DNA from 3 places in the Mesorhizobium sp. L-2-11 genome. Region 2 is predicted to be linked to each of the others. Evidence: predicted binding sites of a transcription regulator. Region 2 holds the regulator's gene; each other region holds the start of a gene.
What was found. Region 2 encodes PhoB, which activates phosphate uptake and scavenging genes when phosphate is short. Its sites were predicted from a motif close to TGTCATNNANCTGTCAT; they were not measured.

Region 1 (6,653 bases), 1.3 Mb from region 2:
CGGCGACGATCATGTCGTGCCCTTCGAGGTCGGCCCGCTCGACGTGCGCGGCCGCACCGTCCAGCTGGGGCCGATGCTCGACGCGATCCTCAGCCGTCATGACTATCCCGAGCCGGTCGCCCGCCTGCTGGCGGAAGCCTGCGTGCTGACGGTGCTGCTCGGCACCTCGCTCAAGTTCGAGGGCAAATTCATCCTGCAGACCCGCACCGACGGGCCGGTCGACATGCTGGTGGCGGATTTTTCCACGCCGCATGCGCTCCGCGCCTATGCCCGCTTCGACGGCGACCGGCTGGAGGCACTGACATCTGCCGGCGAGACCTCGCAGCAGACGCTGCTCGGCAGCGGTGTCCTGGCGCTGACCATCGACCAGGGCGCCCACACGCAGCGCTATCAGGGCATCGTCCAGCTCGACGGCGAGACGCTGGAGGAGGCTGCGCGCACCTATTTCCGGCAGTCGGAGCAGATCCCGACCGATCTCAGGCTTTCGGTGGCCAAGCTGTTGACGCCCGGCATCGGCGGTGCCCGCGAGCAATGGCGCGCCGGTGGCATTCTGGCGCAGTTCCTGCCGCAATCGTCCGAACGCATGCGCGTGCCCGACCTTCCGGGTGGCGATGGCGATCCGCGCGAGGATATCCATCATCCGGCCGACAATTCCTGGCAGGAACTGCTCGCGTTGCTTGGCACTATCGAGCCGACGGAACTGATCGACCCGACGATCGGCGCCGAGCGGTTGCTTTACCGGCTGTTCCACGAGCATGGCGTGCGCGTCTTCGGCGGCGTGCCGGTAGCCGACCAGTGCTCATGCTCCAGGGAAAAAATCCGCGGCATTCTCGAAGGCTTCTCCGCCGACGAGATCAAGGACAGCACTGAGGATGGCGGCATTCACGTCGCCTGCGAATTCTGCTCGAAGCAGTATGACTTCGACCCGGCGGAATTTGCTGCGGCTCAGTAAGGAAGTCCCTTCTCCCCGTCCGCGGGGAGAAGGTGCCCGAAGGGCCGATGAGGGGCAGCGCAAAGTTCGGCGAATGGCCGCGTGTATTCATTCAGACGCCATTGTGCATGCAAGAAAATCTCACGAGCCCGGCGCCGCCCCTCATTGCCCTGCCGGGCATTTCTCCCCTTACAGTGACTTACAGTGACGGGGAGAAAGACGCTGTCGCGCAGAGTTTCGCCAATCGCCGTTCTCAGTTGACGGTGCGCCGTGTGCCCGGCAGATCGAGCGAAAAGGCGGGGATGGCGACGTCGAACGTCTCGCCCCGCTTGTTGCGCATCGTGTAGTGGCCGACCATGATGCCGGATGGCGTCGAGAGTGGGCAGCCAGACGTATACTGATAACTATCGCCGGGATTGAGTTCAGGCTGTTCGCCGACAACGCCGGCGCCGCGCACCTCCTCGACCCGGCCGGTGCCGTCGGTGATCTGCCAATAGCGTGACAGAAGCTGCACGAATTCATCCGACTGGTTGTCGATGGTCACCTGGTAGCCCCAGACATAGCGGTTCTCCGACGGGTCGGAGCGATCTTCCAGATAGAACGGCCTGACCTGTACTTCGATGTCGCGCGTGACGGCGCTGTACATAAATCACTCCACAATATGCAGACGGAACATTCGACTCTCTCCGCAGTTCGGTCAACGGGGTGCCTCCGCTCAGTGCCTGCCATCGTTGCCTGAATCTGTTGAGCGCAGGTGCCGAACAACAATGTCATTTGAGTGACACATGACAATGATGGTGTGCAGGGCCGGGGATGGTGTGCAGGGCTGGCGACTTAGCATTCTGTCGAACTACCGCTTCGGCCCGAAAATCGAATTCGATTTTCGGAAAGCACGGTGCGTAGACTCAAAGTGTTAGAGCGTCCTTGCGCGTCCAACTGGACGCGCGGCGTTCTAATGAAAACGGCTTTCATGCGGCCGGCTTTCTGGAGCGACCAGATATTGATGGAATTGACAGTCACAGCCGCCTTGTTTTCCATAACACTCCTTATTGTCAATCTCGCCAGCATTCTGCTCGCTTCGTTGAAGCTGAAGCGGCCCGGCAGGATCACGCCGCCAGCCGGCAAGGCGCCGCCGGTGTCGATCGTCGTGCCGTCGCGCGGCGCCGAGCCGTTTACCGAGGAGACGCTCGAGCGCGCCTTCTCTCTCGACTGGCCGCATTATGAGCTCATCTTCTGCGTCGCCCATGCCGACGACCCGGTGGTCGGGCCGATCACCGATGCGATCGCCCGCTTCCCGGCCGTGCCGGCCCGGCTGCTGGTCGGCGACGACCGCATCAGCGGCAATCCGAAACTCAACAATTGCGTGAAGGGCTGGGAGGCAGCGCGTCACCACTGGGTCATCCTTGCCGATTCCAACGTCCTGATGCCGAGGGACTATGTCCAGCATCTGATGAAGGCATGGCGGCAGGACACCGGCCTCGTCTGCTCGACGCCGATCGGCTCGCGGCCGGACGGGTTCTGGGCGGAGGTCGAATGCGCTTTCCTCAACACGCTGCAGGCGCGCTGGCAATATACCGGCGAGGCGCTCGGCCTCGGTTTTGCTCAGGGCAAGAGCATGCTGTGGAACAAGCCATTGCTCGACGCCAATGGCGGCATCCGCGCGCTTGCTGCCGAGATCGCCGAGGACGCCGCCGCGACCAAGCTGGTCAACGGGCTCGGACTGCGCGTCAATCTCGTCGCCGCGCCCTTCGAGCAGCCGCTCGGTTCGCGCACATTTGGCGAAATCTGGTCGCGCCAGGTCCGCTGGGCGCGCCTGCGTCGCGTCACCTTCCCACTGTTCTTCGCGCCCGAGATCCTGATCGGAGCGGTGCCGCCGCTGGTGCTTGCGCTGGTTGCGGCAGCAGGCGCCGGTTTCAGCCTGCCGGCTACCGTCATCGCCGTGCTGATCGTCGCCTATCTCCCTGAATGCGCTCTCGCTTCGGCCAAGGGCTGGCACCTGTCGTTGCGCATGATCCCGGCGATGGTTGCGCGCGATGTGATGCTTCCCGCCATCTGGGTGCGCGGCTGGCTCAGCGGCGCCGTCGACTGGCGCGGCAACACGATGACCATCTCCCGCGCCGGTGCGGAATTGGAAGAGACCCCGTCGGGCGCCTGATCGCGCCTGCTTTGCAGATCAGGGCGCAGCAGTTCGGCGCGTATCCCTAAAGCGCATCGCGTTCGACCAGCCTCATGCGACGCGCTTTAGGTTCCTTGTTTTCATGCATGTCGTTATCGCAAAACCGCTGCACACTTTTGCGCGACATGCATTATCTGGCAGCTTTCAAGGCCTGCTCGATGTCTTCGAGCAAGTCGTCAGTGTCCTCCAGTCCGACGGACAGCCTGAGCGTGCCTGGCCCGATGCCGAGTTCGGCGCGCGCCTCGTCGCTCAGATTCTTGTGCGTCGTCGTCGCCGGATGGGTGATCAGGCTCTTGGCGTCACCGAGATTGTTGGAGATCAGCACGACATCCAGCGCGTTCTGGAAGGCGAAGGCCGCCTGCTTGCCCCCGTCGACGTCGAGGCAGATCAGCGTCGAGCCGCCCGTCATCTGCTTCTTGACGACCGCCGCCTGCGGGTGATCGGCGCGGCCGGGATAGATGACGCGGACAATTTCCGATCGCTCGGCGAGGAAGTCAGCGATCCGGCCGGCACTTTCCGTCTGCTGGCGAACGCGCAGCGGCAGCGTCTCCAGGCCCTTCAGCAGCGTCCAGGCGTTGAACGGCGAGAGGCTGGGACCGGTGTGGCGGAAGTAGTCGTGCAAATTCTCATCGATCCACTTCTTGTCCGACAGGATGATGCCGCCGAGGCAGCGCCCCTGGCCGTCGATGTGCTTGGTCGCCGAATAGACGACGATATGGGCGCCGAGCTGCAACGGCTTCTGCTGCAAGGGCGTGGCAAAGACGTTGTCGACGATCAGCCGCGCGCCGATCGAATCGGCAAGCGAGGCTACGGCTGCGATGTCGACGACCTCCAGCGTTGGATTGGTCGGGCTTTCAAGGAAGAACAACTTGGTGTTGGGCCTGACCGCCTTTTGCCAATTGGCGATGTCGGTGCCGTCGACCAGCGTCGCCTCGATGCCGTATTTCGGCGCCAGCGTCTCGACCACCCAGCGACAGGAGCCGAACAGCGCGCGCGCCGCCACGATGTGGTCGCCCGCCCGGGCACTGCACAGCAACGCCGCCGTCACCGCCGCCATGCCGGATGCGGTGGCGCGGGCATCTTCGGCGCCTTCCAGCGCACACATGCGCTTCTCGAACATGTCGACCGTCGGATTGGCATAGCGCGAATAGATGAAGCCCGGTTCCTCGCCCTTGAAGCGGGCTTCCGCCGCCTGCGCCGTGTCGTAGACATAGCCTTGCGTGAGATACATCGCCTCGGAGGTTTCGCCAAAGCCGGAACGCAGCGTTCCTGCATGCACGAGGGCAGTCTGAGGCTTCCAGTTGCGCGTGTTGCTCGTCATCACCTTGTTCCAAACAAAAAAATCGTCCAAACACAAAAAAACCGGCCGCGAAAGTCGCAACCGGTCGTACGGCCTTTCGGCCCGACGGTCCTTTAGCGACTTGTTTAACGTGGCTGCAAGCCGACCGGCCAAATCACCACGGGATAACGATCCTTTAGACCTGCACCGCGCTTGCGTCAATTGCCGGCATGATTAAGAGGTTTGTACCAGCGGGTTCCGGGGCAAGAACCTGCGACAAGACGAGACCACGCCCGGCCTTCGAGCGGAGCCAGACTTGCGGCAGACAGGCATTCTTCCGGATCAGGATATTTCCGCGCTGTACCGATCGGGCGCGCTGAAGTCAGAGCGCGCGCTCGACGCCGACCAGGTCCAGCCGGCCAGCCTCGACCTCAGGCTTGGCGACAAGGCCTGGCGGGTGCGCGCCTCCTTCCTGCCCGGCCCCAACCACAGGGTTGCTGAAAAACTCGACCGCCTGAAGCTGCACGAAATCAATCTCGCCGATGGTGCGGTGCTGGAGACGGGCTGCGTCTATATCGTGCCGCTGCTCGAGAGCCTGGCGCTTCCGGTAAACATTTCCGCTTCGGCCAACCCGAAGAGCTCGACCGGACGGCTCGACATCTTCACCCGGGTGATGACCGACCGCGGCCACGAGTTCGACAAGATCGCTGCCGGCTACGACGGCCCGCTCTATCTCGAAGTCAGCCCGCGCACCTTTCCGATCGTCGTTCGTACCGGCTCGCGGCTGTCGCAGATCCGGTTCCGCACCGGCAATGCGCTTTTATCGGAAAGCGAGCTGCACGAATTGCACCGTGCCGAGACGCTCGTCGCCACCGAGCCGCCGAACATTTCCGGCGGCGGCATCGCCCTGTCGATCGACCTCGACGGCGACAAGGACGGGCTGGTCGGCTACCGCGGCAAGCACCACACCGGCCTGGTCGATGTCGATAAGCGCGCCGCACAGGATGTCGTCGATTTCTGGGAGCCGCTCTACAAGAGCGGCGCCGGCGAACTGGTGCTCGACCCGGACGAATTTTATATCCTCGTCAGCCAGGAAGCGGTGCATGTGCCGCCGCTTTACGCCGCCGAGATGACGCCCTTCGATCCGCTGGTCGGCGAATTCCGCGTCCACTATGCCGGTTTCTTCGATCCGGGTTTCGGCCATTCGGCCTCGGGCGGCACCGGCAGCCGGGCCGTGCTCGAGGTGCGCAGCCACGAAGTGCCGTTCATCCTCGATCACGGCCAGATCGTCGGACGGCTGGTCTACGAGCACATGCTGAAGCGGCCGCAGGCGCTCTACGGCACAGATCTCGGCTCGAACTATCAGGCACAGGGCCTGAAACTGTCCAAGCATTTTCGCGCCGCGCGCTGATCGCCCACTATGATCAGACCATGCTTGCCTGGCCCTGCGGGTCGTGCTTGGCTGTGCCTGGCCGTCAACGCGGTTGAACAAGGGGAACAAAAATGCAGATTTCAAGATGGATCGCATCGGCAGCAACAGCCGTCATGCTGGCGATATCAGCCGGGTCCCTGTCGGCGCAAGCACAGGAAAAACTGAAGATCGCCACTGAAGGCGCCTATCCGCCGTTCAACACCATCACCGCGGATGGCAAGCTCGTAGGCTTCGACGTCGACATCACCAATGCGCTTTGCGCTCAGATGAAGGTCGAATGCGAACTTGTCACGCAGGACTGGGACGGCATGATCCCGGCGCTCCAGGCCAAAAAATTCGATGCCATCATCGCGTCGATGAGCATCACCGAGGAACGCAAGAAGCAGGTCTCCTTCACCAACAAATACTATACGACGCCGCTTTCTCTGGTGGCCCTGAAGGACAGCGATATTGCCTCGACCGAACCGGCGGCACTCGCCGGCAAGACAGTCGGCGCGCAGGCTTCGACCACCCAGGCCGACTATGCCCAGGATGTCTATGGCAAGGCCGGCGCCGAGGCGAAGCTCTATCCAACCCAGGAGGAGGCGGTCACCGATCTGATGAACGGCCGTCTCGATGCCGTCCTTTCCGACAAGTTCGTGCTGATGGACTGGATGAAGAAATCGAGCGACGGCTGCTGCAAGATGGTCGGTGACGTCAAGGGCACGGAGACCGAAGCCGGTATCGCCGTGCGCCAGGAAGACAATGCGCTGCGCGAAAAGCTCAATGCCGCGATCGATGCGATTGTCGCAGACGGCACCTACAAGAAGATCCAGGCCAAATATTTCGATTTCGA
Region 2 (6,653 bases):
TCAGCTGCTTGCCGGGATTGGACTGTGCGTCAGCCGAAATATATTTGTCGCCGGCGGCCTCGATCGCCGCCTTCATGGCGGCTTCGTCGGTCTTCCAACGCTCTTCCTGGAAGTTCGACCACGAAACGCCAATGACCTTGTCCTTGGCCTGCGCGGCCGACGCGAGCGTCAACGACATGGCGACTCCCGCCAGAATGGCGGCTGCGAATCTCTTCATGATAATCCTCCCTGCGCCGCGTGCGGCGCGACCAACTGGCCCGAAGGCCGGCACAAAGGCTCGTATTTTTTCGAGCCTCGAAAAAATACTGGTCCAACGCCGAAGCACTGTCAACACCGATTCTGATGGGTCTTGATGTCCTGTTGGCTTTTTTTCGAGGCTCGGAATAAACAATGACAGCCCCTTCTGCTTCTGCCAGTATTTGTCGGACATTACCGACGGCTTCCGATTCAAGAGCGGCCGCGGCAATGAGGAGGAACAAAAAATGTCGGTTGGAATCCGTCATGACGATTTGCGCCGGCGCAACCGGGCGATGGTGATTTCGGCGGTGCGCCGCGCAGGCCAGCCGTCGCGGACCGAGATCGCCGCAATCACCGGCCTCAGCCATTCGACCATATCGGCGATCTCTTCCGACCTGATCCAGGAAGGCATATTGGCCGAGAGCAAGGCGAGCGAGACGGTTTCGCTGAAACGCGGCCGGCCGCAGGTCGGCCTCAGCCTCAATCCGCAAGCCGCTGCGGTGTTGACAGTTGTGTTGTCGCTGAATTTCCTGTCGGTCGCCGTCATCGATTATGCCGGAAAAGTGGTCGCCGAGGAACAACGCCGGCTGGACACGCTGACCATGTCGCGTGACGCGCTGATCGGCGAATGTATCGCCATCGTCCGGCGCCGGCTCGAAGATCCCGACCTCGACGTCCAAAGCGTCGCCCGCATCGCGCTGGCGATCCAGGGCATCACCGATTCCCATGCGCGCGCCATGTTGTGGTCGCCGATCACGCCGCAGACGAACATCGCCTTCGCCGACATTCTGGAACGCGAGTTCGGCATCCCGGCCATCATGGAGAACGACTGCAACATGATGGCCGTAGCGCTGCGCTGGCGCCACCCGGATCGCTACCGTGACGATTTCATCGCCATCCTGCTCTCGCACGGCATCGGTATGGGGCTGGTGCTGAAGGGCGAGTTGTTCACCGGCACCCACTCCTCAGGCGGCGAATTCGGCCACATGATCCATCGGCCGGGCGGCGCGCTTTGCCGCTGCGGGCGGCGCGGCTGCGTCGAGGCTTATGCCGGCAATTACGCCATCTGGCGCAACGCAAGGCAATTGAGCGAGGACGCCGAGCCGGTCGCCGATATCAGCGACGCCGAGATGCGGGCCCTGGCGGCCCGGGCGCGCGAGACGGACGGACCGGAGCGCGAAGCCTACCGCAAGGCCGGCGAAGCGCTCGGCTTCGGGCTCGGCAGCCTGTTCGCGCTGATCGATCCGGCGCCGGTGGCCATGGTCGGCGCCAGCGCTGCCGCCTTCGACCTGATCGAGCCGGCGCTGCGCGAGGCCATTGCTCAGACCGCCGGCGGCCAGCATTCGGGTTCGATTTCCTTCGACACCGAGCCCAACGAGCTGCCGCTGATCCGCGAAGGCTGCGCCATGCGGGCGCTGAGCTTCGTCGACCAGGAGATTTTCGCGCCCGGCGCACAAGGGAAGTCCGGCACGATCAGGAGAGACGTGGCTTGAATTGACCCGAAAGAGTACCGGAGTATCCACCGTTGGTTCCTTGGACCATCGCAGACATTCGGGATTGGCCGAAATCCTCCCAACTTCGTCATCCCAGGGCGAAGCAGGGCTTGCTCGGCCCAAGGATGACGAAGCGATGGGCGTTTCAGCTAATCGCGAAGGCCTGCGATCCGCCAACGCAAGTACGCCCGACCTGTCAGAACTTCCGCGCCGAGGAACCTAGTCTTCCCTGATCGCATAGCCTGCGCCGCGGATGGTGCGGATGACGTCGGGCATGCGACCATTGTTGACCGCCTTGCGCAACCGGCCGACATGGACGTCCACCGTGCGCTCGTCGATGTAGATCGTCTCGCCCCAGACATTGTCGAGCAACTGACTGCGCGAAAAAACCCGGCCCGGATGCCGCATCATGAATTCGAGCAGCCGGAATTCGGTCGGCCCGAGCCGGATCTCGCTCTTCTTGCGATAGACCCTGTGCGATTCGCGATCGAGCATGATGTCGCCGACCTTGAGCACGCTGGACAGCACTTCCGGCTTGGCGCGGCGCAGCAGCGCCTTGACCCTGGCCATGAATTCCGGTGTCGAGAACGGCTTGACCAGATAATCGTCGGCTCCGGTCGAAAGGCCGCGCACCCGGTCGCTCTCCTCGCCGCGCGCGGTCAGCATGATGATCGGCAGCCGCTCGGTTTCGGGACGCACCCGAAGGCGCCGGCAAAGCTCGATGCCGGAAACCGCCGGCACCATCCAGTCGAGCACCAAAAGATCGGGCACGTTTTCCTGCAGCCGGATTTCGGCCTCGTCGCCGCGCGTCACCACCTCGACCTGATAGCCTTCGGATTCAAGATTGTAACGGAGGAGGACGCCCAGCGGCTCTTCATCCTCCACCACCATGATGCGCGGCGCGATCATCGGCCGGTCACTCCTGTCATGTCGCCGGCGCCGACATCGTCGTTTCGTCGAGCTTCGGGCGATCCGCCGGCAATTGCTGCCCGGTCACGACAAAGTAGGCGTTTTCGGCGATGTTGGTGACATGATCGCCGATACGCTCGAGATTCTTGGCGCAGAACAGAAGGTGCGTGCAGGCGGTGATGTTGCGCGGATCCTCCATCATGTAGGTCAGGAGCTCGCGGAAAACCGCCGTGTATTTCACGTCGATCTTCTGGTCGTCGGCGCGCAGTTCCTTCAACGCGCCGGCATCGCGCGCCACATAGTGCTCGACCACGCCGCGGAGCTGCACAAGAACCAGATCCGCCATCGCGTCGATACCGTGCGACAGATTCCGCGGCGTCGCGCTCTGCCCGACTGCGCTGACCCGCTTGGCTATATTCTTGGCCAGATCGCCGATGCGCTCGAGATCGCCGGCCATGCGGATTGCGCCAACCACGGCGCGCAGATCCTGCGCCATCGGCTGCCGCTTGGCGATAAGCGTGATGGCGCTGTCGTCGAGCTCGCGCTGCCGCGCATCCATGATGGCGTCGTCCGAGACGACGCGCTGCGCCATCGCATTGTCCGACGCGAGCAGCGCGCGGATCGAAGCTGCGACCATTGCGGCGGCGAGCTCGTCCATGTCGCGGATCAGGCGGTCGATATGCTCCAGTTCCTCGTCGAAAGAAGCGACGGTGTGTTCACCCATGGTGCTGTCCTCGTGTTCGAAATTCGCCGGACCCGCTCAGCCGAACCGGCCGGTGATGTAGTCCTGGGTGCGCTTGTCGTCGGGGTTGGTGAACATCTTGTCGGTCGCGCCCTCCTCGACCAGATAGCCGAGATGGAACATCGCCGTGCGTTGCGACACGCGCGCCGCCTGCTGCATCGAATGGGTGACGATGACGATCGTGTAGTTCTCGCGAAGTTCATCGATCAGTTCCTCGACGCGGGCGGTGGCTATCGGATCGAGCGCCGAACAGGGCTCGTCCATCAGGATCACTTCCGGCGACACGGCGATGGCGCGGGCGATGCACAAGCGCTGCTGCTGTCCGCCGGACAGACCGGTACCCGACTCGAGCAGGCGATCCTTGACCTCGTTGAACAGGCCGGCCTTCTTGAGGCTCGATTCGACAATGCCGTCCAACTCGGCCTTGCTCCTGGCCAGGCCGTGAATGCGCGGACCGTAGGCGACGTTTTCATAGATCGACTTCGGAAACGGGTTCGGCTTCTGGAATACCATGCCGACGCGGGCCCGCAGCTCGACGACATCGATCTTCGGGTCGTAGACATCCTCGCCGTCGAGCGTGATTTTGCCGCTCACCCGTGCGATATCGATCGTGTCGTTCATTCGGTTCAGGCACCGCAGGAACGTCGACTTGCCACAGCCCGATGGCCCGATCAACGCCGTCACCTGATGCTCGCGGACATCGAGATCGACGTCGAACAGGGCTCGCTTCTCGCCGTAGTGAACAGAGACCTTTTCGCCCTTCATCTTGATCGAAGGGGCGTTGGTTGCGCTGCTCAGTTTCTGCTCGACGCCGGCTTCCGTCATGAAGTTCATATCCTCTACTCCTTACCAGCGCCGCTCGAAGCGCCTGCGCAGTATCACCGCGATGGCATTCATGATGACCAAAAACACCAGCAAAATCAAAATCGCCGCCGAAGTCTTCTGCTGGAACCCGGCTTCCGGGAAATCCGCCCACATGAATATCTGCACCGGCAGGATCGTCGCGGGATCGGTGAAGCCGCCGGGAATGTCGACGATGAAGGCGACCATGCCGATCATCAGCAACGGCGCGGTTTCGCCCAGCGCATGCGCCATTCCGAGGATGGTGCCGGTCATGATGCCCGGCATCGCCAGCGGCAAGACGTGATGGAATACCGTCTGGACCTTGGACGCTCCGATGCCGAGCGCCGCCTCGCGGATCGACGGCGGCACGGCGCGCAGCGAAGCGCGCGAGGCGATAATGATGATCGGCAGGGTCATCAGCGCCAGCACCATGCCGCCGACCACCGGGGCTGAGCGCGGCATGCCGAAGAAATTCAGGAATACGGCAAGCCCAAGCAGGCCGAAGACGATCGAAGGCACCGCCGCCAGATTGTTGATATTCACTTCGATCATCGTCGTCAGCCGGTTCCTGGGCGCAAATTCCTCAAGATAAATCGCCGCTGAAACGCCGATCGGGAAGGCGATGGCCAGCGTTACGATCATGGTCAGGAACGATCCGACGACCGCGCCCCAGACACCGGCCAGTTCCGGCTCGCGGCTTGCGCCGGTGAAGAAGAAGATCGAGTTGAACCGGCTTTCGATCAGGCCGGCGCTCTTCAGCATGTCGAGCCAGACAATCACCTTGTCCGAAATCTTTCGCGATGCTTCCGGCGTCTCGATGACGCGCAGGAATGCCTGGCCGCTCGCGGCGGGCGCCGTGCTGTCCAGCGCCTCGATCACCGTGCCCTTTGCGATCACTGTACCGTTGGCCGCAGGCGACAGCGCGGTCAGCTTGACCGTGCCGCCATTGAACGCGACCAGCAGCGACGACGCGCCGCTTGTCAGCGTGAGCATGCCGTTTTCCCCCTCGGTCGCACCATGGCCGCGCGCCAGCGCCAGCATGGCATCGTCGCCGAAGGTCAGATCGATGTCGCCGCTGGTTTGCGAAGGCGTGACGCTTGTCGAAATCGCTTCGTCTGAACCGACGTCGGCAAGCAAACCCTTGAGGTAGAGGTCGGCAAAATCGTCAAGTGGAACCGCATAGTCCACCGTTCCTCCGAGCATCCCCGGATCAGCCGCAATATCCTTGCGCAGGAACACGCCTGTGCCGGTGGAAATCAGCCCGCGCAGCAGGCGCTTGTCCTGGCGGCTCGTCACATTAGGAAATTTTGCCGTAAGCGCTTCCTGAGCGATGGCGTCGTAATTCACCTCATCGAGTTTCGCCGGGTCGACCTTGGCCGCCGAAAGATCGATCGGCAGCGTCACATAGTTCTGCCGCAGCGCAGGAATCGCCTGCGTGACGATCGTCGACAGGAGCAGCACAAGGAACAAACCGGCCAACGCGACAGCTGCGGCGCCAAGCCATTTGAACCACGTTTCCGTGCGGTAGCGGCCCTTCAGCCGCGCCTTCGCGGCATCGTCGGTATGAATACTGACCGGCCGTCCGACGGCGCCGAATGACGAGATCGCATCAGTCATATTGCTCTCGGTATTTCTGGACGACGCGCAAAGCGACGATGTTGAGGGTAAGCGTGATGCAGAACAGCACCAGGCCGAGTGCGAAGGCTGCAAGCGTCTTGGCGCTGTCGAACTCCTGATCGCCCACCAGCAGCGTCACGATCTGCACGGTCACGGTGGTGACCGCTTCGAGCGGGTTGGCCGTGAGGTTTGCCGCCAGCCCCGCCGCCATGACGACGATCATTGTTTCGCCAATTGCGCGGCTGACGGCAAGCAGCATCGCCGAAACGATGCCCGGAAGGGCAGCGGGAAGGACCACCTTGCGGATGGTTTCCGACTTGGTCGCGCCAAGGCCGGCTGAACCGTCTCTCAGGGATTGCGGGACGGCGTTGATCACATCGTCGGACAGCGAGGAAACGAAGGGAATGATCATGATACCCATGACCACGCCTGCGGCGAGCGCGGATTCAGACGCGACGTTGAGGCCCAGGCTTTCGCCGATGCCGCGGAAGTAAGGCGCAACCGTCAGCGCGGCGAAGAAGCCGTAGACGACGGTCGGAATGCCGGCGAGGATTTCCAGAACCGGCTTTGCGACCGCGCGGACGCTTTTGGAGGCGTAATCCGAAAGGTAGATCGCGGCCATCAGCCCGATAGGCGCAGCCACCAGCATAGCGATGAAGGTGATGAGCAACGTGCCGGCAAAGAGTGGCACCATGCCAAAAATGTCCTCGTTGACCGCCCCGGCCTCGGCTCCCGCGCCGGTGAAGGCGCTCTGCGGCGACCAATGCGTGCCGAACAGGAACTTGTAGAACGGCACCTGTTGGAAGAACCGC
Region 3 (6,653 bases), 2.8 Mb from region 2:
ACTCTGGCAGTGGCCGGCCCTGGTACGATCGTCGTGCTTGGCAGTTCTATCCCGCACAAAAATGTCGGCCTGATCATCGGCATGCACGACCGGCTTGCCGCGGCGGGGCTGCAGATTGCTGTTGTGGGCGCGGCAACGTCTCGCGTTTTCGCCAGCATCGGCGACCAGAAGTCGCCGAACGTCATTTGGCTGGGAAGACGGTCGGACGCAGAACTCGGCGCGCTTCTGCGCGATTGCCTGTGCCTGGCGTTCCCATCCCTGGTCGAGGGTTTCGGGCTGCCGCCCCTCGAAGCCATGACACTGGGATGTCCGGTGGTCATGTCGGACCGTGCCAGCCTGCCCGAAATCGGCGGCGATGCGGTCTTGTACGCATCACCTTGCGATGAGAATGCATGGTTCGATTGTTTCATGCGCCTGGTCCACGAAAAAGACCTCAGAACCAACTTGATCGCACGCGGTCGCGCCAGGGCGGCGCGATTTCAGTGGGCCGCGTCGGCTCAGCGCTATCTGGAGCTGATGGCCAGCGTGGATGGAGTTGCAGAAGTGCCGCCACCACCGCTCAGGGAAGTCGAGTGCAATCCGAATGAGCGACTTGCGGCGGCGGCCAGCATCATTTGAGGCAATCTCGAGCCAACGATATCTGCCATCCAGGCGCAGCAGTCCCGTTCAGCCTGCCCGCGATCGTAAGCTGGATTCCGGAGGCATGAAGCGATGGCGAAAAGAAGTGCGGGCATCCTGCCTTACCGCAGATTAACCGGCGAATTGCAGGTGCTGCTTGTCCATCCGGGCGGGCCCTTCTGGCAAAATCGCGATCTTGGCGCCTGGTCGATTGCAAAGGGCGAGTATGGTGATGACGAACAGCCGGAAGCTGCGGCGCGTCGTGAATTTGCGGAGGAAACCGGCTGGGAGCTTAAGGGAGCGCTGCTTCCTTTGGGGGAACTGCGCCAGCCCGGCGGCAAGCTTGTTACAGCCTTCGCCGCCGAAAGCGATTTCGACGCCGGCACATTGCGCAGCAACATGTTCGAGTTGGAATGGCCGCCGCGCAGCGGCCGCAAGCAGATTTTTCCAGAGATCGATCGCGCAGGCTGGTTCGGCCTCGATATGGCCCGGGAAAAGTTGCTTGTCGGCCAGCGGCCTTTTCTCGACCGGCTTGTGGTGTCTGTCTAAGGTTGCATGTTTTAGCGCCCGACCACGTGAAGGCGACATGCGCCAGATTCAAACATGCGCCAGAATCAGAAGACGAATTCGACAGATGTCAGCGGCCAGCAGCCGCGGGTCCATTCGATTGCTACGCCGTTGCGATCTTCGTTGACGGCATTGATGCGGAATACTGGCGTTCCGGGCGTCAGCCGCAGGATTTCCGCTTCATCGGGGGATGCAAAGCCGCCACTGATGCGCGTCTCGGCCCGCCGGTAGTTCTCGATGCCATGCGCGCGGAAAACATCGGTCACCGACTGACGCACATCGTATCTCTGCTCGAAGTCGGGGAAGAGATGCGCCGGAAAGAACTTGGTATTGACGTAAACCGGCTGCTTGTCCGACGTTCTGATCCGGCACAGGCGGATAATGGTGGTGTCAGGTGCGAGACGCAACCGCTCGGCCACGGCCGGTTCGGCCGGTTCCCGGACAATAAGCAGCGTCTTGGTGCCGATTTCCTGGCCGTGGGCTACGAAATTGTCGAGAAAGCGCTGTCCGTCGCGAACCGTGAACGTCGAGGGCAGGTTTCGCACGAAGATGCCGACGCCCTTTCGGGCGGTGAGGTGGCCCTCGTGCTGTAGCTGCTGCAGCGCCCGGCGAAGCGTAATGCGGGTGACCGCGAGTTTCTCTGCCAGATGCGTTTCTCCGGGAAGTTGGCTGCCCGGCGCAAGACAGCCGCTCTCGATCAGATCGAAGATGTGATCGTAGATCTGCTGCCAGATCGGCGTATCGCTGCGTGGCCGAAAGACCAGCCCGTCAAAGGCCAGAAGGCGATTGCTGCTGGGCTCGTGTGGCGTTGAAATTTTCGTGTCCAAGTTCATGAGACCTTCTCCACCGGCGACCGCTGTGCACATCGCCGATCTGTGCGCGAGAGCCCGGAGCAATAGACAATTTGTCCATGGACCATGGTGGCCATCACGCGCGGATGCTCTGGATCGCCTGCATCGACCAGGATCAGATCCGCCCGGCGGCCGGCAACAAGCGAGCCGCGATCGTCGAGGCCGGCCACCCGGGCCGGGTTTGCCGAAACCAGATTCCAGATCAAGCGGAAGTCGCCGGCGTCTGGCGAAGACAGCCTGAAGGCCGCATGCAGAGGCGAAGGGTAGTGGTAATCGCTGGTCAGCACCGTGCAAAGCCCGGCTCTGACGGCCTCGGTGGCATTTAGCGCTCCATTATGGCTGCCGCCGCGCACGACGTTGGGCGCGCCGAGGATCACGTCCTCGCCCATTTGCCGCGCCGCCTTGGCTGTTTCGAGCGTTAGCGGAAATTCCGAGGCCTTTGCGCCGAGAGCGCGAAAATACATGCGTTCCTCGGGAGATGCTTCGTCATGGGCAAGAAGTACATTGCCATTGGCCCGCGCAGTCGCGGCCAGTTTCGCGATCGCGATCTCGACCTCGGCCCGGCGGGACCAAATCTGGTCGAGCAACGTCATATATTGCTCCCGGCTCAAGCCGGACCGCTCCGCCATCTGGCCGATCTTGCGGGCAATCGTGCCGTTCAGCACCGACCCCGTCGTATGATCGTTGACGGCGATGATCGGCCGTGGCGAAAGCGAGAGCCATCGTGCGACCTGCGCCATCTGATCAAGCGCGAAGCTCTCCCAGCGCAGATGAAGACGCGTATCGCAGCCAAGGGTGTCCCGGAGATCGCAGACCGCCCTAATCAGCTGTTTGGCAGCGTCGAGCGAGCGAAGTCCAGGCTCCCATGACACCGTGACGCCGTGAAAGGCCGTGGTCACGCCATTGGCGACAAGCTGGCGGTCTGTATCTCTAAGCGCCAGCGCGGTGTCGAAGCGGACACCCGGCCGCGGCATGATCTGGCGCTCGAAGCCGTCGCCGTGAATATCAACGATCCCCGGAAGCACGAGCAGTCCATCGGCGTCGATTATGGACGCATCGGCCGCTCGCAGCTCTGACAGCATCCCGCCGGAAATGCTCAGATCCGCGGTTTCAAATCCCTGTTCGGTAAGGATGCGACCACCCTGGATGTGCCAGTCCACTGTATCCCTCAAAAAGCGTATCCCTCAAAAGCAAAGACTGCCGGTGGGCGCCGATGAAATGTCACGAGCGCGTCATCTGCTGCGTATACGGATTAGCGGGTAACAGTTTCCTGTCTATACAGCAAAGGAAAAACGATGATCCGCACCATCGCAACCGCACTTGCCATAATGATCGGCTCCGCTCTTCCAGTGTTTGCGGAGCCGGTGAAATTCGCGGTGACCGACATGGAGGGGCTGGAGGCTCTTCAGCAGGAATTCGGCGCTTTCCAGACTGCTCTTGAAGAGGCGACGGGCCTGGATGTCGAGCTGTTTCCGGTCAGTTCGCGGACCACCGCCGTCGAGGCGATGAATTCCGGGCAGGTCGATCTTGTGCTGACCGGTCCTGCAGAATACGTGGTCATGAAGGAGTTGAGCCAGCCGAAGATTGTCGTTGCCTGGCAGCGCCCCGATTATTTCGCGCAGATCGCCGTGCTGGCGAATGGGCCGATCCGCTCGATTGAGGACCTGAAGGGCAAGAAGATCGCATTCGGCTCGGTCGGCTCGACCTCGCAGCACCTCGGCCCCGCCCAGGCGCTGGCCGATTTCAACCTGAAATATGCCACCGATTACGAACCGGTGATCATATCGCGCAACATCGCGGCTGAGGCGCTCATCCGCGGCGACATCGCCGCTATCGGCTTGAATTTCGGCTATCTGAACTCGGTGCGGGAAGCGTTCCCCGGCGTTGCCTTCTCGGTCATCGCACGCGGCCGCGATCTGCCGAACGACATTCTTGTCGCCCGCAAGGACATTTCAGACGACGTGTTCGTCAAGATCCGCGATGCCTTTGCGAAGAATGGCAACGAACTGATGAAAGCGATCCTGACCGGTGAGGACAACCAGAAATTCAAGGGCGGTTACTTCCTGACCGACGTCAGGGACTCTGACTACGACTATGTCCGCTCGATGTACCGCACGATTGGAATCGAGACCCTTACCGACTTCGTCAACTGAGGCTTGCTCCTTTTCATCGGCAAGGCCGGCGGTTAACCGCCGGTCTATTTCGTAGTCCGGGCCAATAATCCGGGCCAGCAATCCGGATTGGGCCAAGAGGTCACTATGACAGCTATCATTCGCGCGCACGATTTGGCGAAGAGCTATGCGAACGGAAAGGTCGTTTTCTCCAGTGTCGGCCTCGACATAGCATCGCGCGAACGGGTTGCCCTGATTGGCTCGAATGGTGCTGGAAAATCCACCCTGCTCAAATGCCTTATCGGCCTTCTGCCGTCGAGCGGTGGAGAGGTCGTCACCCTCGGCGAGAACTTCCGCTCGGCGCCGTCCGTCGCCCAGCTGCGGCGCATCCGTAGGCAGATCGGATTTGTCTTCCAGCACCACGGGCTGGTCAGCCGCCAATCGGTTCTTACCAACGTTTTGCAGGGCAAGCTCGGGCTGCCCGGCGGCTGGCGTGGCTGGCACCAGTCCATCGCAAGGCAACATTGGCGCGAGGAAGCAATGCAGGCGCTCGCCGACGTGCGGCTTCTCGGCAAGGCGGGCGCCCGCGCCGACGCGCTTTCTGGAGGGCAGGCGCAGCGGGTGGCGATTGCCCGGGCGCTGGTCCGGCGTCCGAAGCTTTTGATAGCGGACGAACCGGCGGCAAGTCTCGACCCGGCGGCCGGACATGATGTGATGCGCGTTTTCTCCGAGCTCACACAGGAACAGGCGATAACCCTGGTCTACACCACGCACGACATGGAGCATGCTCTCGGCTACTCCGACCGCTTGATCGCGCTCAAGGCGGGCAAGGTCTTCTTCGACCGGCCGACGACGCAGGTGACCCGCGCTGATCTGAAAGACGTCTTCGATGCATGACCGCCTTTCGCCGAGCCGGATTCCATCGATCTCGCCCCTCACTTTCAGCTTTGCCGTCGCATTGGCCGCTCTCGTGATCGTTTCCGCCGGGCAGGTCGCACCATCGCCGGAACAACTGGCAGGCGGAGTGCCCAGAATGGCCCATCTCGTCGGCCGCATGATACCCCCAAATGTCGAGCCAGGGTTCCTCCTGCGGGTTTTCTGGCGCATGGTCGAAACCTTTCAGATAGCGCTCGTGGGCACAGCAATAGGCGTCGCCCTCAGCTTGCCGTTTGCCTGGCTTTCGGCCAAGGACATAACCCCGCTCGGCCCGTTCCGGCATATATCGAGGATGCTGGTCTCGTTGTTCAGGACCGTTCCGGATTTGGTCTGGGCGCTTCTTTTCGTGTCAGCCGTTGGTCTCGGGGCGGTTGCTGGCACCATGACCATCGTCGTCGATACGATCGGCTTTTGCGGGCGCTTCTTCGCCGAGGCGATGGAGGACGCCGACGAAAGACCTCAGGAAGCGCTGTTTGCCATCGGCGCCAGTCGGTTCTCTGTCCTGTGCGGGGCAGTTCTGCCTGACGCCATGCCGTCGCTGATAAACACCACGCTGTTTGCGCTTGAAAAGGCAGTGCGCTCATCCGTTGTTCTCGGCCTCGTTGGAGCCGGTGGCATCGGCCAGGAGCTGAAGGTCGCGTTCGATCTTTTCCAATACAGGAATGCCTCGACCATCATCCTCGTGATCTTCGCCATCGTGGTGTTGATGGAGTTCGTGACGGATCGCTTGCGCTCGAAGGTCCAGTAATTGCAGGCTAGCCCGCAGTTTGGCCATGTGAGCCGCAAATCGACAGGACGCTGCATCCGCATCGGTTAGATACGATCCCAAGCTTCAGGGGTTGGCTCAGCGCAGCGATGGCCATTGGGCGGCGGCTGATCGCTGTCCTAGGGCACGAATATAAGGAACAGATAGGCGACGAATACGACGAGATGAACGAGCCCCGTCAGCATGGTTGTTCGGCCCGTCCCAAAGCTCACGATGCTGATGGCAAGCGCGAGGAGGAGAAGCACGGTATCCCCCGCACCCAGGCCAAGAGTGAGGCTTCGTCCGGTGAGCAGGCTCGCCGCACCGATTGCCGGGATTGTCAGCCCGATTGTTGCGCAGGCGGAGCCGAGGGCGACATTCAGCCCTCGCTGAAGCTCGTTATTGAGCGCTGCCCGAACCGCCGATACCGCCTCCGGCATAAGCACCAGCGCAGCGACGAAGAAGCCCACGATTGCGTCCGCCTGGGTAACTTGAAGAGACTCGAGCCCATTCTCGATGCTGCCGGCCACCTGCTCGGTCAGAAGAACGATCCCTGCCAGCCCGACAAACAAAAGGAGCACGCCGGTGGTCACGTTCCCGCCCTCGGATACATGCGCCTCATGTTCCGCGCTGGACGTCAGATCCTCGATAAAATCGCCCCGGTGGCGCACCATCTGGGCAAAGACGAAGGCACCATAGAGGAGGATTGAAAGAACGCTCACGAACGCGAGTTGCGATGCGGAGAACGTACCGGGGCTTGTCGCAAGAGTGTAGTTTGGAAGGATCAGCGTAAGAACCGTCAGCGCCATAATGACGGCAAGCGAG

Region 1: a site for PhoB is predicted at 1,700-1,716, ahead of JG739_RS31275 (ceramide glucosyltransferase). Genes of this name have one in related genera too.
Region 3: a site for PhoB is predicted at 3,256-3,272, ahead of JG739_RS24460 (PhnD/SsuA/transferrin family substrate-binding protein). Genes of this name have one in related genera too.

Annotation. Positions count from the first base shown of each region.
Region 1 covers NZ_AP023257.1:6,585,140-6,591,792, reverse strand. The annotation lists gene JG739_RS31285 (Hsp33 family molecular chaperone) at 1-952, shown strand, start outside; gene apaG (Co2+/Mg2+ efflux protein ApaG) at 1,185-1,577, opposite strand; gene JG739_RS31275 (ceramide glucosyltransferase) at 1,935-3,086, shown strand; gene JG739_RS31270 (O-succinylhomoserine sulfhydrylase) at 3,238-4,428, opposite strand; SAM riboswitch at 4,501-4,578, opposite strand; gene JG739_RS31265 (2'-deoxycytidine 5'-triphosphate deaminase) at 4,703-5,797, shown strand; gene JG739_RS31260 (ABC transporter substrate-binding protein) at 5,890-6,653, shown strand, end outside.
Region 2 covers NZ_AP023257.1:1,246,897-1,253,549, reverse strand. The annotation lists gene xylF (D-xylose ABC transporter substrate-binding protein) at 1-217, opposite strand, end outside; gene JG739_RS06020 (ROK family protein) at 483-1,730, shown strand; gene phoB (phosphate regulon transcriptional regulator PhoB) at 1,950-2,639, opposite strand; gene phoU (phosphate signaling complex protein PhoU) at 2,656-3,363, opposite strand; gene pstB (phosphate ABC transporter ATP-binding protein PstB) at 3,400-4,215, opposite strand; gene pstA (phosphate ABC transporter permease PstA) at 4,228-5,841, opposite strand; gene pstC (phosphate ABC transporter permease subunit PstC) at 5,834-6,653, opposite strand, start outside.
Region 3 covers NZ_AP023257.1:5,099,022-5,105,674, reverse strand. The annotation lists gene JG739_RS24480 (glycosyltransferase family 4 protein) at 1-618, shown strand, start outside; gene JG739_RS24475 (NUDIX domain-containing protein) at 712-1,167, shown strand; gene phnF (phosphonate metabolism transcriptional regulator PhnF) at 1,233-2,018, opposite strand; gene JG739_RS24465 (alpha-D-ribose 1-methylphosphonate 5-triphosphate diphosphatase) at 2,015-3,196, opposite strand; gene JG739_RS24460 (PhnD/SsuA/transferrin family substrate-binding protein) at 3,332-4,189, shown strand; gene JG739_RS24455 (phosphonate ABC transporter ATP-binding protein) at 4,295-5,044, shown strand; gene phnE (phosphonate ABC transporter, permease protein PhnE) at 5,037-5,831, shown strand; gene JG739_RS24445 (calcium:proton antiporter) at 5,969-6,653, opposite strand, start outside.